Regions from separate parts of the Streptomyces sp. NPDC053427 genome, predicted to be linked through region 1. Evidence: riboswitches for the same ligand, from Rfam matches in the RefSeq annotation. Region 1 holds a riboswitch; each other region holds the start of a gene.
What was found. Region 1 has a riboswitch for thiamine pyrophosphate ahead of thiO (glycine oxidase ThiO). Riboswitches for the same ligand answer to the same signal wherever they lie in the genome.

Region 1 (4,009 bases):
ACCCCCACGGCGGGACAGCCGACAACGTACGGGCGCAGGCAAAGCGCAGCGGAGGGGCCCGCCGCCAGGCGCAACGGCGAGAAACCCACCACGGCGGGACGGCCGAAAACGTGGGGAGAAACCCTAGAACGCCGGGCGTTCAGGATCCAGCGCCGCCACGCCCTCCTCCGGAGAAGACGCCACCGCGAAATGGCGTCGCGGGATGCGCCCCGCGAGGCGGGCCAGGCGGCCCGCCTCGACGGCATGGCGCATGGCCGCGGCCATGCGTTCCGGGTCCTGGGCCCGGGTCACCGCGGAGGCCAGCATCACCGCCGCGCAGCCCAGCTCCATGGCGAGCGCGACGTCCGAGGCGGTGCCCGCGCCCGCGTCCAGGATGACGGGGACGCCCGCCCGTTCCGTGATCAGCTGGAAGTTGTGCGGATTGCGGATGCCCAGCCCGGAGCCGATCGGGGAGCCCAGCGGCATGATCGCGGCGCAGCCCACGTCCTCCAGCTTGCGGGCCAGCACCGGATCGTCGTTCGTGTACGGCAGCACCGTGAAGCCGTCGTCCACCAGGGTCTCGGCGGCATCCAGCAGCTCGATCGGGTCGGGGAGCAGGGTGCGCTCGTCGGCGACCACCTCGAGCTTGATCCAGTCGGTACCGAGCGCCTCCCGGGCGAGCCGGGCGGTGAGCACCGCCTCGCCCGCCGTGAAGCAGCCCGCGGTGTTCGGCAGCACCCGGATCGCATGCCGTTCCAGCACGGACAGCACCGAGCCCTGCACGCTCGGGTCCAGCCGCCGCATGGCGACCGTGGTCAGCTCCGTACCGGAGGCGATCAGCGCGCGCTCCATGACGTCGAGGCTGGGCGCGCCGCCGGTTCCCATGATCAGCCGAGAGGCGAAGGTGGTGTCACCGATGGTGAGCGGATCGTCGGCCATGTCTGCGGATCAGCCTCCCTGGACCGCGGTGAGCACCTCGACGCGGTCGCCGTCGCCGAGCGGAGTGGTGGGCCACTGGGTACGCGGCACCACGGTTTCGTTGACCGCGGCGGCCACTCCGGAGGGCGCCACGGTCAGCGTCGCGACCAAGCGGTCGAGGGTCAGGTCCCCGGGGATCTCGCGGGCCTCGCCGTTGACGGACACCGACACGGTGGACGCGGGGGCGCTCATACGGGCTGCTCCTCTGGGACGCGGGCGCGCTCGGCCTCTTGGGCGGTGAAGCGCGCGGGGGAGAACGGGCGGGCCTCTTCCGGCAGGCGCCCGGTGGCCAGCGACTCGGCCATCACCTCGCCGGTCACCGGCGTCAGCAGGACACCGTTGCGGAAATGCCCGGTGGCCAGCTGGAGGCCGGGCAGCTCGGTCGGCCCGAGCAGCGGGGCGTTGTCGGGGGAGGTGGGGCGCAGCCCCGCGCAGGTCTCCACCAGCGGCAGCTCGGTGATGCCCGGGACCAGCTCGTGCGCGTCCCGCAGCAGCTCGTAGACCCCGCCCGCGGTGACGGTGGTGTCCCAGCCCAGCTCCTCGCTCGTGGCGCCCAGGACCAGCTCGCCGGTCGCGCGGGGCACCAGGTAGAGGGGATTGCCCCGTACGACGGCCCGTACGGTGCGCGACAGGAAGGCAGGGCTCCCGGCCGGCACCGCCGGCAGCCGCAGCCGCAGCACCTGCCCCTTGACCGGACGCACCGGAGGCACCACGGCCTCGGGCACCCCGGCCAGCCGCCCGCTCCAGCTGCCCGCGGCCAGCACGACCTGACCGGCCGGCAGCCGCCCGCCGCCGGCGAGTTCGACGCCCGTGGCGCGCCCGCCGTCGACCGTCAGCCGCTCCGCCCGGTTCCGGTGGAAGACCACGCCGGCGCGCTCACAGGCGATCAGCAGGGCGCTCGCCAGGCGGCGCGGATCCACCTGGTGGTCGCCGTCGACTCGGAGGCCGCCGCGTACCCCGGGGGCCAGCATCGGCTCCAGACGGCGGCATTCGCGCCCCGTGAGCCACTGCGAGTCCAGCCCGGAGCGGGTCTGCAGGGCGTGCAGTTCGCGCAGATGGGCGCGGTCGTCGGCGTCCAGCGCCACGGCCAGGGTGCCGCACCGCCGGTAGCCGATCCGCTGCCCGCTGGCCTCCTCCAGCTCGGCGGTGAAGTCCGGATAGCGCCGGGCCGAGGCCAGGTTGAGGCCGAGCAGGGTCTGCTCGCCGTAGTGGAGTTCGGTGACCGCGGCCAGCATGCCGGCCGCGACCTGCGCGGCGCCGCCGCCGGGCGCGGGGTCGACCACGGCGGCCGTCAGTCCGCGGCCGGCCGCCCGCCAGGCGGTGACCAGCCCGATGATGCCGCCCCCGATGACCAGGACATCGGGGTGGCCGGTGGCGGGCACGGATGGTGTGGCAGGTGGAGGCATGAGCGTCCAACCCCTCCCTTCGCCGGCATGACCCGGATCAGGTTCGTACGGTCGGAGGCCGGCCAGCCTCCCTCTCAGCCCGGTACGTCCGGGCTCCCGCGAGTGCGTGTACCCGTCACCCTAATACGGGCCCGCGACGCGCCGTAAGGGAGCGCCCCGGGGCGGCGGCCCGGCGTCACCGTCCGTGACGCTGTGTCAGAGATCTCCTTGCGCGCTGCTGCGGACGGCCTTCCCCACCGTCCTACAGTGAGCGGGTGAGCGAGCAGAGCAAGTCCTCCCGGACCCCTGACCACACGCCGCGCGTCGTGATCGCCGGCGCGGGAATCGCGGGGGTGCAGACCGCGGTCGCCCTGCGCGAGGCGGGCTGGCGCGGCGCGATCACCCTGCTCGGCGACGAGCCCCACCAGCCCTACGACCGCCCGCCGCTGTCCAAGGCGCTGCTGCTCGGCAAGGCCGACGGCACCGCCTTCGACGTCGACTTCGCCGCCCTCAGCATCGACCTGCACCTCAGCCGCCCGGTCACCGCGCTGCGCCCGGACGCCCATGAGGCCGACACCGCCGAGGGCCCGATCGGCTACGACTACGCGGTGCTCGCGACCGGCGCCGCCCCCGTCCTGCTGCCGGGCAGCGAAGGGGTGCCCGGCGTCCATCTGCTGCGCACCCTCGACGACGCCGAGCGGCTGCGGCCGGTACTCGCCGCCCGGCGCGACATCGTGGTCGTCGGCGCGGGCTGGATCGGCGCGGAGTTCGCGACCGCGGCCCGCGAGGCGGGCTGCTCGGTCACCGTCGTCGAGGCCGCCGACCGTCCGCTGGCCGGTGCCCTGCCCGCCGAAGTGTCCGCCCATATGACCGCCTGGTACGCGGACGCCGGGGCCGAGCTGCGCACCGGCGCCCGGGTCGCCGCCGTCGAGCCCGGCGCCGTCACCCTCGCGGACGGCAGCACGCTCCCCGCCGACGCCGTGGTCGTCGGCATCGGCGCCCGGCCCGCGACCGGCTGGCTGGCCGGCTCCGGCGTCGCCGTGTCCCCCGAGGACGGCTCCGTACTCGCCGACGAACAGCTGCGCACCTCCGCCCCCGATGTGTACGCGGTCGGCGACTGCGCCTCCTTCCCCTCGGCCCGCTACGGCCGCCGCCTGCTGATCCACCACTGGGACAACGCCCTCCAGGGCCCCCGCGCGGTCGCCGAGAACATCGCGCGCGGCGAGGCCGAGGGCGTGGTCTACGACCCGGTCCCGTACTTCTGGTCCGAGCAGTTCGGGCGGTTCGTGCAGTACGCCGGCCACCACGAGGGCGCCGACGAGATGATCTGGCGCGGCGACCCGTCCGGCGCCTCCTGGTCCGTGCTGTGGCTGCGCCGGAACCAGCTGGCGGCGCTGCTCGCGGTCGGGCGCCCCCGGGACCTGGCCCAGGGACGCAAACTCATCGAGAAGGGCGCCGCCCTCGACCGCGGCCGGGCCGCGGACGCCGCACTACCGCTGAAATCGGCGATGAAGTAGCGGGACGGAAGCGGCGCCGGCAGCGGGGTGGAAGCGGGGCGAAAGCGGCGACATGCGGCGGCGGGGGCGCGCCGGGGCGTCACTCTCCGGTGTGCCGGACGCCCCCGATGGCGATGCCCGGCTACCGACTGTCAGTGCGAGATGGCACGC
Region 2 (4,009 bases), on a different contig from region 1:
GGTGCCTGGGTGGCGATGGCGTTCACCGCGCTGGCCGTCCTGGTCTGGCGGATGACCGAGGCGCCCGAGAACTATCTGCGGGACGTCACCGCCGGTGTCTTCGCGGCGTTCTACGTACCGTTCCTGGCGACCTTCGTGGCCCTGATGCTCGCCGCCGAGGACGACGGGCCGCAGCGGGTGCTGACGTTCCTGCTGCTGACGGTCGTCAGCGACACCGGGGCGTACGCGGTCGGCTGGCGCTTCGGCACGCACAAGCTCGCGCCGCGCATCAGCCCCGGAAAGACCCGGGAAGGACTGCTGGGCGCGCTGCTCTTCGCGATGGTCGCCGGCGCGCTGTGCATGGAGTTCCTGATCAAGGACGGCGCCTGGTGGCAGGGCCTGCTGCTCGGTCTCGCCGTCGCGGCCAGCGCCACCCTCGGTGACCTGGGTGAATCCATGATCAAGCGGGATCTCGGCATCAAGGACATGGGCACCCTGCTGCCCGGCCACGGCGGCATCATGGACCGCCTCGACTCCCTTCTGCCGACCGCGCCGGTCGTCTGGCTGCTGTTCGTGGTCTTCGTCGGCTCCGGCTGAACCGCCCTCCGCCCACCCGGCCGCTCCGGGCGCCTTCCGCGCACGGGGCGGCGCGGGCCCCGGCGTTGCGATCCTCGCCCGAACCCCACCCGCTCCCCTCGCGTTTCCGCTGCGTACGAGGGGGTTCCGGCGCTCAGAGGGGCCTGCCGCACTACGTGGCGGGCCCCTCTTCGCGCGTCTGCGACACTGGAAGCACCATGCCTGCACCCGGAGAACTCACTTTCGTCGCGCCGCGCGGAGCCAAGAAGCCCCCGCGCCACCTTGCCGATCTCAGCCCCGTCGAGCGCCGCGAAGCGGTGGCCGCGATCGGCGAGAAGCCGTTTCGCGCCAAGCAGCTTTCGCAGCACTACTTCGCCCGCTACGCGCACGACCCGGCGCAGTGGACCGATATCCCGGCGGCGGCGCGCGAAAAGCTGGCGTCGGAGCTGCTGCCGGACCTCATGAACGTCGTACGGCACATCTCGTGCGACGACGACACCACCCGCAAGACCCTGTGGAAGCTGCACGACGGCACGCTCGTCGAGTCCGTCCTGATGCGCTACCCGGACCGGGTCACCATGTGCATCTCCTCGCAGGCCGGCTGCGGTATGAACTGCCCGTTCTGCGCCACCGGCCAGGCGGGGCTGGACCGCAACCTCTCCACCGCCGAGATCGTCCACCAGATCGTCGACGGGATGCGTGCCCTGCGCGACGGTGAGGTCCCCGGTGGCCAGGCACGGCTGTCCAACATCGTCTTCATGGGGATGGGCGAGCCGCTCGCCAATTACAAGCGGGTGGTCGGCGCCATCCGGCGGCTGACCGACCCCGAGCCCGACGGCCTGGGGCTGTCCCAGCGCGGCATCACCGTCTCCACCGTCGGCCTCGTCCCAGCGATGCTGCGGTTCGCGGACGAGGGCTTCAAATGCCGGCTCGCGGTTTCGCTGCACGCGCCGGACGACGAGCTGCGCGACACGCTCGTCCCCGTCAACACCCGCTGGAAGGTGCGCGAGGTGCTGGACGCGGCGTGGGAGTACGCCGAGAAGTCCGGCCGCCGGATCTCCATCGAGTACGCCCTGATCCGCGACATCAATGACCAGGCGTGGCGTGGTGACCTGCTGGGTCGGCTGCTCAAGGGCAAGCGGGTCCATGTGAACCTCATCCCGTTGAATCCGACGCCGGGGTCGAAGTGGACCGCCTCGCGGCCCGAGGACGAGCTGGCGTTCGTGCGGGCCATCGAGGCGCACGGCGTGCCGGTGACCGTCCGGGACACCCGCGGCCAGGAGATCGACGGCGCCTGCGGGCAGCTCGCGGCCTCGGAACGCTGACCGCTCGCTGGTACCGTGTGATCGAACAAATGCACAATCCGACAGGGGAGCGCCACAGCGCTGAGAGTGCGGAAGCGTCGTAGACCTACGGTGCCCGCAGACCCTTGAACCTCGCCCGGGTCATTCCGGGTAGGAAGTTCGGTCGTCACTCATGCTGTTGCGCCCTGCCCGCGTCCGCTTGCCTTGCGTCGCCCGACGTCGAAGGCCGTGGACACCGGGCGGGGCCGCGTCTCTTCCTGGCCAGCCAGGAGGAAATCAGTGAGCACCATCAGCAGGATCACCGCGACAGCGCTCGCCGCCGCGGTCGGCATGACCACTCTCGCTGCCTGCGGCAGCTCGGGCGGCAGCGGCAGTGCGGATGCCAAGACCGTCACGCTCGTCAGCCATGACTCGTTCCGCGCGTCGAAGTCGGTGCTGGCCGCCTTCGAGAAGGAGACCGGGTACAAGGTCAAGGTGCTCCCGGGCGGGGATGCCGGACAGGCCGTCAATCGGGCGGTCCTGTCCAAGGGCAATCCGCAGGGCGATGTGTTCTTCGGCATCGACAACACCCTGCTCTCGCGCGGCCTGAAGGAAGACCTCTTCAGCCCGTACAAGGCCAAGGGACTGGACGGGGTGCCTGCCTACCTGCAGCTCGACAAGGGCAAGCACCGTGTCACGCCGCTCGACTACGGTGACATCTGCGTCAATTACGACCGCGCCTACTTCGCCCGGCACAAGATCGCGCCGCCGAAGACCTTCGACGATCTGATCAAGCCCGCGTACAAGGGGCTGCTGGTCACGGAGAATTCCGCGACGTCCTCTCCGGGACTCGCCTTCCAGCTCGGCACCATCGCCAGGTATGGCGAGAGCGGCTGGCAGGGCTACTGGAAGAAGCTCAGGGCCAACGGCGTCGAGGTCGTCGACGGCTGGGAACAGGCGTACTCCGAGCGGTTCTCGGGCTCCGCGGCCGGCAAGGGCAAGGGCGACAAGCCGCTGGTGGTCTCCTACGCCTCCAGCCCGCCCGCCGAGGTCCTGGGCAAGAAGCCGGAGCCCCGGCAGGCGCCGACCGGTGTCGCGACCGGCACCTGCTTCCGGCAGATCGAATTCGGCGGTCTGCTCAAGGGCGCGAAGAACGAGAAGGGCGGTAAGGCGCTGCTGGACTTCCTGCTGAGCAAGAAGTTCCAGGAGGACATGCCGCTGCAGATGTTCGTCAACCCGGCCCTCGAGGACGCCAAGGAGCCGGCGCTGTTCACCAAGTACGGCGCGACGATCGACAAGCCGGCGGCGTTGGCCCCGGAGACCATCACCAAGAACCGCGAACAGTGGATCAAGCAGTGGTCCTCGCTCGTTCTGAAGTGACCCGCGGCCTGCGCCGGAGGCCCGTACGGGGAACGGCGGTGCGGCTCGGCCTGATGGCCCTGCCGCTCGTCTTCTTCGCGCTGTTCTTCGCGTATCCGGTCGTGGCGATCGTCGGGCGGGGCCTCAAGGACGGCGGGCGCTGGCAGCTCGGCCGGATCGGTGCGGTGCTGGGCGATCCCGATGTCCTGCATGTGCTGTGGTTCACCGTCTGGCAGGCGGCGGCCTCGACCGCGCTGACGCTGCTGATCGCCCTGCCCGGCGCGTATGTCTTCGCGCGTTTCGACTTCCCCGGCAAACAGCTGCTGCGGGCGGTCGTGATGGTGCCGTTCGTGCTGCCGACCGTCGTGGTCGGCTCGGCCTTCCTGGCGCTGGTCGGGCGGGGCGGGCTGCTGGACGACCTGTGGGGTGTCCGCCTCGACACATCGGTGTGGGCGATTCTGCTGGCACACGTCTTCTTCAACTACGCCGTGGTCGTACGGACCGTCGGCGGCCTCTGGGGACAGCTCGATCCGCGTCAGGAAGAGGCGGCGCGGGTGCTGGGCGCCGGACGGTTCGCGGCCTGGCGGAGCGTGACGCTGCCCGCGCTCGGACCGGCCGTCGCCGCCGCGGCGCTGATGGTCTTCCTGTTCACCTTCACCTCCTTCGGAATCGTCCAGATCCTGGGCGGGCCCACCTTCTCGACCCTGGAGGTCGAGATCTACCGGCAGACGGCGGACTTCCTGGACCTGCCGACGGCCGCCGTCCTCACGCTGCTCCAATTCGCCGCGGTGGTGGGGCTGTTGGCGCTGCAC
Region 3 (4,009 bases), on a different contig from region 1:
CGGTCAGCCCACCGACTCTCCTGCGCCCCCGCACACCGGCGCCGCCCCAGGGGATTCCGCCCTCGGAGCGGCGCCCGCCGCGCAGCGCTGGTCGACGACCGCCTACGAGCGTCAGTCCGCGAGCGGCAGATACACCCGGTTCCCGCTTGCCGCGAACTCCTTGGACTTCTCCAGCATCCCCGCCTCGATCTCCTGGGGGGTGGCGTCCTTCTCGCCGCCGAACTGCTCGGTGATACTCCGGCTGATCTTCATCGAGCAGAACTTCGGACCGCACATCGAGCAGAAGTGAGCCGTCTTCGCCGGTTCGGCGGGCAACGTCTCGTCGTGGAAGGCACGGGCGGTGTCCGGGTCGAGGGCCAGATTGAACTGGTCCTCCCAGCGGAACTCGAAGCGCGCGTCGGAGAGGGCGTCGTCCCAGTCCTGGGCGCCCGGGTGGCCCTTGGCGAGGTCCGCCGCATGGGCCGCGATCTTGTACGTGATGACGCCGGTCTTGACGTCGTCACGGTCGGGCAGGCCCAGGTGCTCCTTCGGCGTGACGTAGCAGAGCATCGCGGTGCCCCACCAGGCGATCATCGCGGCACCGATACCGGACGTGATGTGGTCGTACGCAGGCGCGATGTCGGTGGTCAGCGGGCCGAGCGTGTAGAACGGGGCCTCCTCGCAGATCTCCTGCTGGAGGTCGATGTTCTCCTTGATCTTGTGCATCGGGACGTGTCCCGGACCCTCGATCATCGTCTGGACGCCGTGCCGCTTGGCGATGGTGTTGAGCTCGCCCAGCGTCCGCAGCTCGGCGAACTGGGCCTCGTCGTTGGCATCCGCGATGGAGCCGGGGCGCAGGCCGTCGCCCAGCGAGTAGGTGACGTCGTAGGAGGCGAGGATCTCGCAGAGCTCCTCGAAGTGCGTGTAGAGGAACGACTCCTGATGGTGGGCCAGACACCAGGCGGCCATGATCGAACCGCCGCGGGAGACGATGCCGGTCTTACGGCGGGCCGTGAGCGGCACGTAGCGGAGCAGCACACCGGCGTGCACCGTCATGTAGTCGACGCCCTGTTCGGCCTGCTCGATGACGGTGTCCTTGTAGATCTCCCAGGTCAGCTCCTCGGCCTTGCCGTCGACCTTCTCCAGAGCCTGGTAGAGCGGGACGGTGCCGATGGGGACGGGGGAGTTGCGCAGCACCCACTCGCGGGTGGTGTGGATGTTGCGGCCGGTGGAAAGGTCCATGACCGTGTCGGCGCCCCACTTGGTGGCCCAGGTCATCTTGTCGACCTCCTCCTCGATCGAGGAGGTGACGGCCGAGTTGCCGATGTTGGCGTTGACCTTCACCAGGAAGTTCTTGCCGATGATCATCGGCTCGATCTCCGGGTGGTTGATGTTGGCCGGCAGTACGGCGCGGCCGGCCGCGATCTCGTCCCGCACGAACTCGGGGCTGACGTTCTCGCGGAGGGCGACGTACTCCATCTCCGCGGTGATCTCGCCGCGCCGGGCGTAGGCGAGCTGGGTCACCGCGGCGCCGCCCCGGCCGCGGCGCGGCTGGCGCGGCCGGCCGGGGAAGACCGCGTCGAGGTTCTTGAGGCCGCCGCGCGGCGAGGTGTGCTTGAGGCCGTCGTCCTCCGGCCGCATGGGGCGGCCCGCGTACTCCTCGGTGTCGCCGCGGGCGATGATCCAGTTCTCCCGGAGCGGCGCGAGGCCCCGGCGGACGTCGGTGTCGATGTTCGGGTCGGTGTACGGCCCGGACGTGTCGTAGAGCGTCACGTCCTTGCCGTTGGTGAGGTGCACCTTCCGGACGGGGACCCGTAGATCGGGCCGCGAACCGGAGACATAGCCCTTGTGCCAGCCGATCAGCGGTTGGCTGCTGTCGGGGGCACCGTTCTGGCTGCCGTCCTGAGCGTTTTCAGGCGTGCGTGCATCCTGCAGAGTCATAAAGACCCAACTCCCTACGCCGGCATTACCCGGTAACAGGTTCGGCGGTCGACGCAGCGGCTTCCGTCCGCCGACGTTTCACGTGAAACGTCGCTGGGACGAAGGTCAGCGCCCTCTCAGCCCGGTGCTCCGAGCTCCCGCGATTGCAAAGGTGCCACCAAGGTAGCGGCCGGTGCGCCGAGGTGAACAGGGGGCCCCGAAGTTCTTGCAATGATCGGGGGGTGAGTTCTCCCGAGCCGCGTCACCGTTCCGCAGCGCACTCGCATGCGCACGGCCATGGGCCCGCCGCGCCCGTCTCCCGTCATCTGCGCAAGGTCATCGCGGCGGTTCTGATCCCGTTCGCGGCCGCGGTGGCGGTCGGCCTGGTGGTGCTGTGGCCGGGCGGCGCCCCGCCGCACAAGCCGTCCGGCGTCGGCTTCGACCAGCCCACGGAGCAGGCCCGGGTGATCAAAGTGGAGGAGGTGAACTGCGCGGATGTGCATGCCGAGCCACAGTCCCAGCCACCGGGAGCGCAGGGGCAGCCGCCGTCCGGGGGAGCGCCGAAGGGCAAAGAATGCCAGCAGGCGACCATCAAGGTCACTACGGGAGAGAACGCCGGGCGCACCTTCCGGACGGTGGTGACGCCGGACGCCTTGCGGCACTACACGGCCGGCCAGGGCGTGGTGGTGGCGTACTCCCCCAAGGCCCCGAAGGATCTGCAGTACTCGGTCAGCGATGTCGACCGGACGCTCCCGATGTGGGTACTGGCCGCCATCTTTGCGCTTGCGGTCGTGCTCGTCGGCCGGTTGCGCGGGGTGCTCGCGCTGGTCGCGCTGATGGCGAGCTTCCTGGTGCTGACGCTGTTCATCCTGCCGGCCATCCTCCAGGGCTCCAATCCGCTGGTGGTGGCGGTGGTCGGCGGCAGCGCGATCATGCTGATCGCGCTCTATCTGTGCCACGGTCTGACGGCCCGCACATCGGTGGCCGTGCTCGGCACGCTCGCCTCGCTGCTGCTGATCAGCCTGCTCGGCTCGGTGTTCACCGGGTGGGCGCTGCTGACCGGCAATACGGACGACACGACCGGACTGGTGCACGGCCTCTACCCGGGCATCGAGATCCGCGGCCTGCTGCTGGCGGGGATCATCATCGGGTCGCTGGGCGTGCTCGATGATGTGACGGTGACCCAGACCGCCGCGGTCTGGGAGCTGAAGGAGGCGGATCCGTCGGCGAGTTGGCGCACGTTGTACGGCGCCGCGATGCGGATCGGACGGGATCACATCGCGTCGGTCGTGAACACCCTCGTACTGGCCTATGCGGGTGCGGCGCTGCCGTTGCTCTTGCTGTTCTCGATCGCACAGAGCAGCGTCGGAACGGTCGCCACGAGTGAGGTCGTCGCTCAGGAGATCGTGCGCACGCTGGTGGGCAGCATCGGGCTGGTCGCCTCAGTGCCGCTGACGACACTGCTGGCGGCGCTGGTGGTCTCCGCGGACCGCCCGGAACAGGGCATGCCGAGGCCCGCGTCGGGGATGTCGCCGGCCGCTGCGGACGGTCGGTCCGGGCGGCGCGGTTCGCGCGGCAGGCGCCGTAAGCGATGACCGCCGCGTATGCGATGACCACCGTGAGGGCCGACCGCCGTAACGGGTGACGCCGTGAACGACGGTGCGTGCGGGAGGCGGTGAACGCGGACGGCGCTCAGCGCGCAGGACGGTGACGGGTGGGGGACCGGCGGACGGGCCGGTCCGAGGTCAGCCCGCCGGCGCTTCCGTGAGGATCCGGTCCAGTACGGCCTCCAGGGTGTCGCACACCTCCTCCTCGCCGAGCGGGACCAGACGGTCGGTTCGGTCCAGGAAGGCGACCAGCGGCGGCGCGCCGGCCCGGAACAGGGCCCGCTCGACGCCCACTTGGAGGCTGATGAAGACATCGCCGAGACGCTCGGGAGACGACGGCTCGATGCGTACATCCCCCTCGCCGGCCGGCCGGCTCAGCCCATCCAGCAGGAGCTCACGACTGAATACCCAGGTAACGGGCATATCGCCGGGGAGATCAAAGGTGAAACGGACGGCAAACGGATCGGCGATGTCGAAATCCAGCTGTACCGGGATCCGAAACG

Region 2: another riboswitch for thiamine pyrophosphate. It lies ahead of ACIGWZ_RS31110 (thiamine ABC transporter substrate binding subunit); the one in region 1 lies ahead of thiO (glycine oxidase ThiO).
Region 3: another riboswitch for thiamine pyrophosphate. It lies ahead of thiC (phosphomethylpyrimidine synthase ThiC); the one in region 1 lies ahead of thiO (glycine oxidase ThiO).

What each region holds. Positions count from the first base shown of each region.
Region 1 covers NZ_JBITYA010000008.1:136,662-140,670, forward strand. Annotated here, with positions in the region: gene ACIGWZ_RS23075 (thiazole synthase) at 124-918, opposite strand; gene thiS (sulfur carrier protein ThiS) at 928-1,149, opposite strand; gene thiO (glycine oxidase ThiO) at 1,146-2,363, opposite strand; TPP riboswitch at 2,360-2,473, opposite strand; gene ACIGWZ_RS23090 (NAD(P)/FAD-dependent oxidoreductase) at 2,618-3,859, shown strand.
Region 2 covers NZ_JBITYA010000012.1:243,793-247,801, forward strand. Annotated here, with positions in the region: gene ACIGWZ_RS31100 (phosphatidate cytidylyltransferase) at 1-576, shown strand, start outside; gene rlmN (23S rRNA (adenine(2503)-C(2))-methyltransferase RlmN) at 774-1,880, shown strand; TPP riboswitch at 1,914-2,034, shown strand; gene ACIGWZ_RS31110 (thiamine ABC transporter substrate binding subunit) at 2,190-3,218, shown strand; gene ACIGWZ_RS31115 (ABC transporter permease) at 3,194-4,009, shown strand, end outside.
Region 3 covers NZ_JBITYA010000010.1:233,252-237,260, reverse strand. Annotated here, with positions in the region: gene thiC (phosphomethylpyrimidine synthase ThiC) at 112-1,920, opposite strand; TPP riboswitch at 1,915-2,071, opposite strand; gene ACIGWZ_RS27515 (YibE/F family protein) at 2,142-3,494, shown strand; gene ACIGWZ_RS27510 (SsgA family sporulation/cell division regulator) at 3,645-4,009, opposite strand, start outside.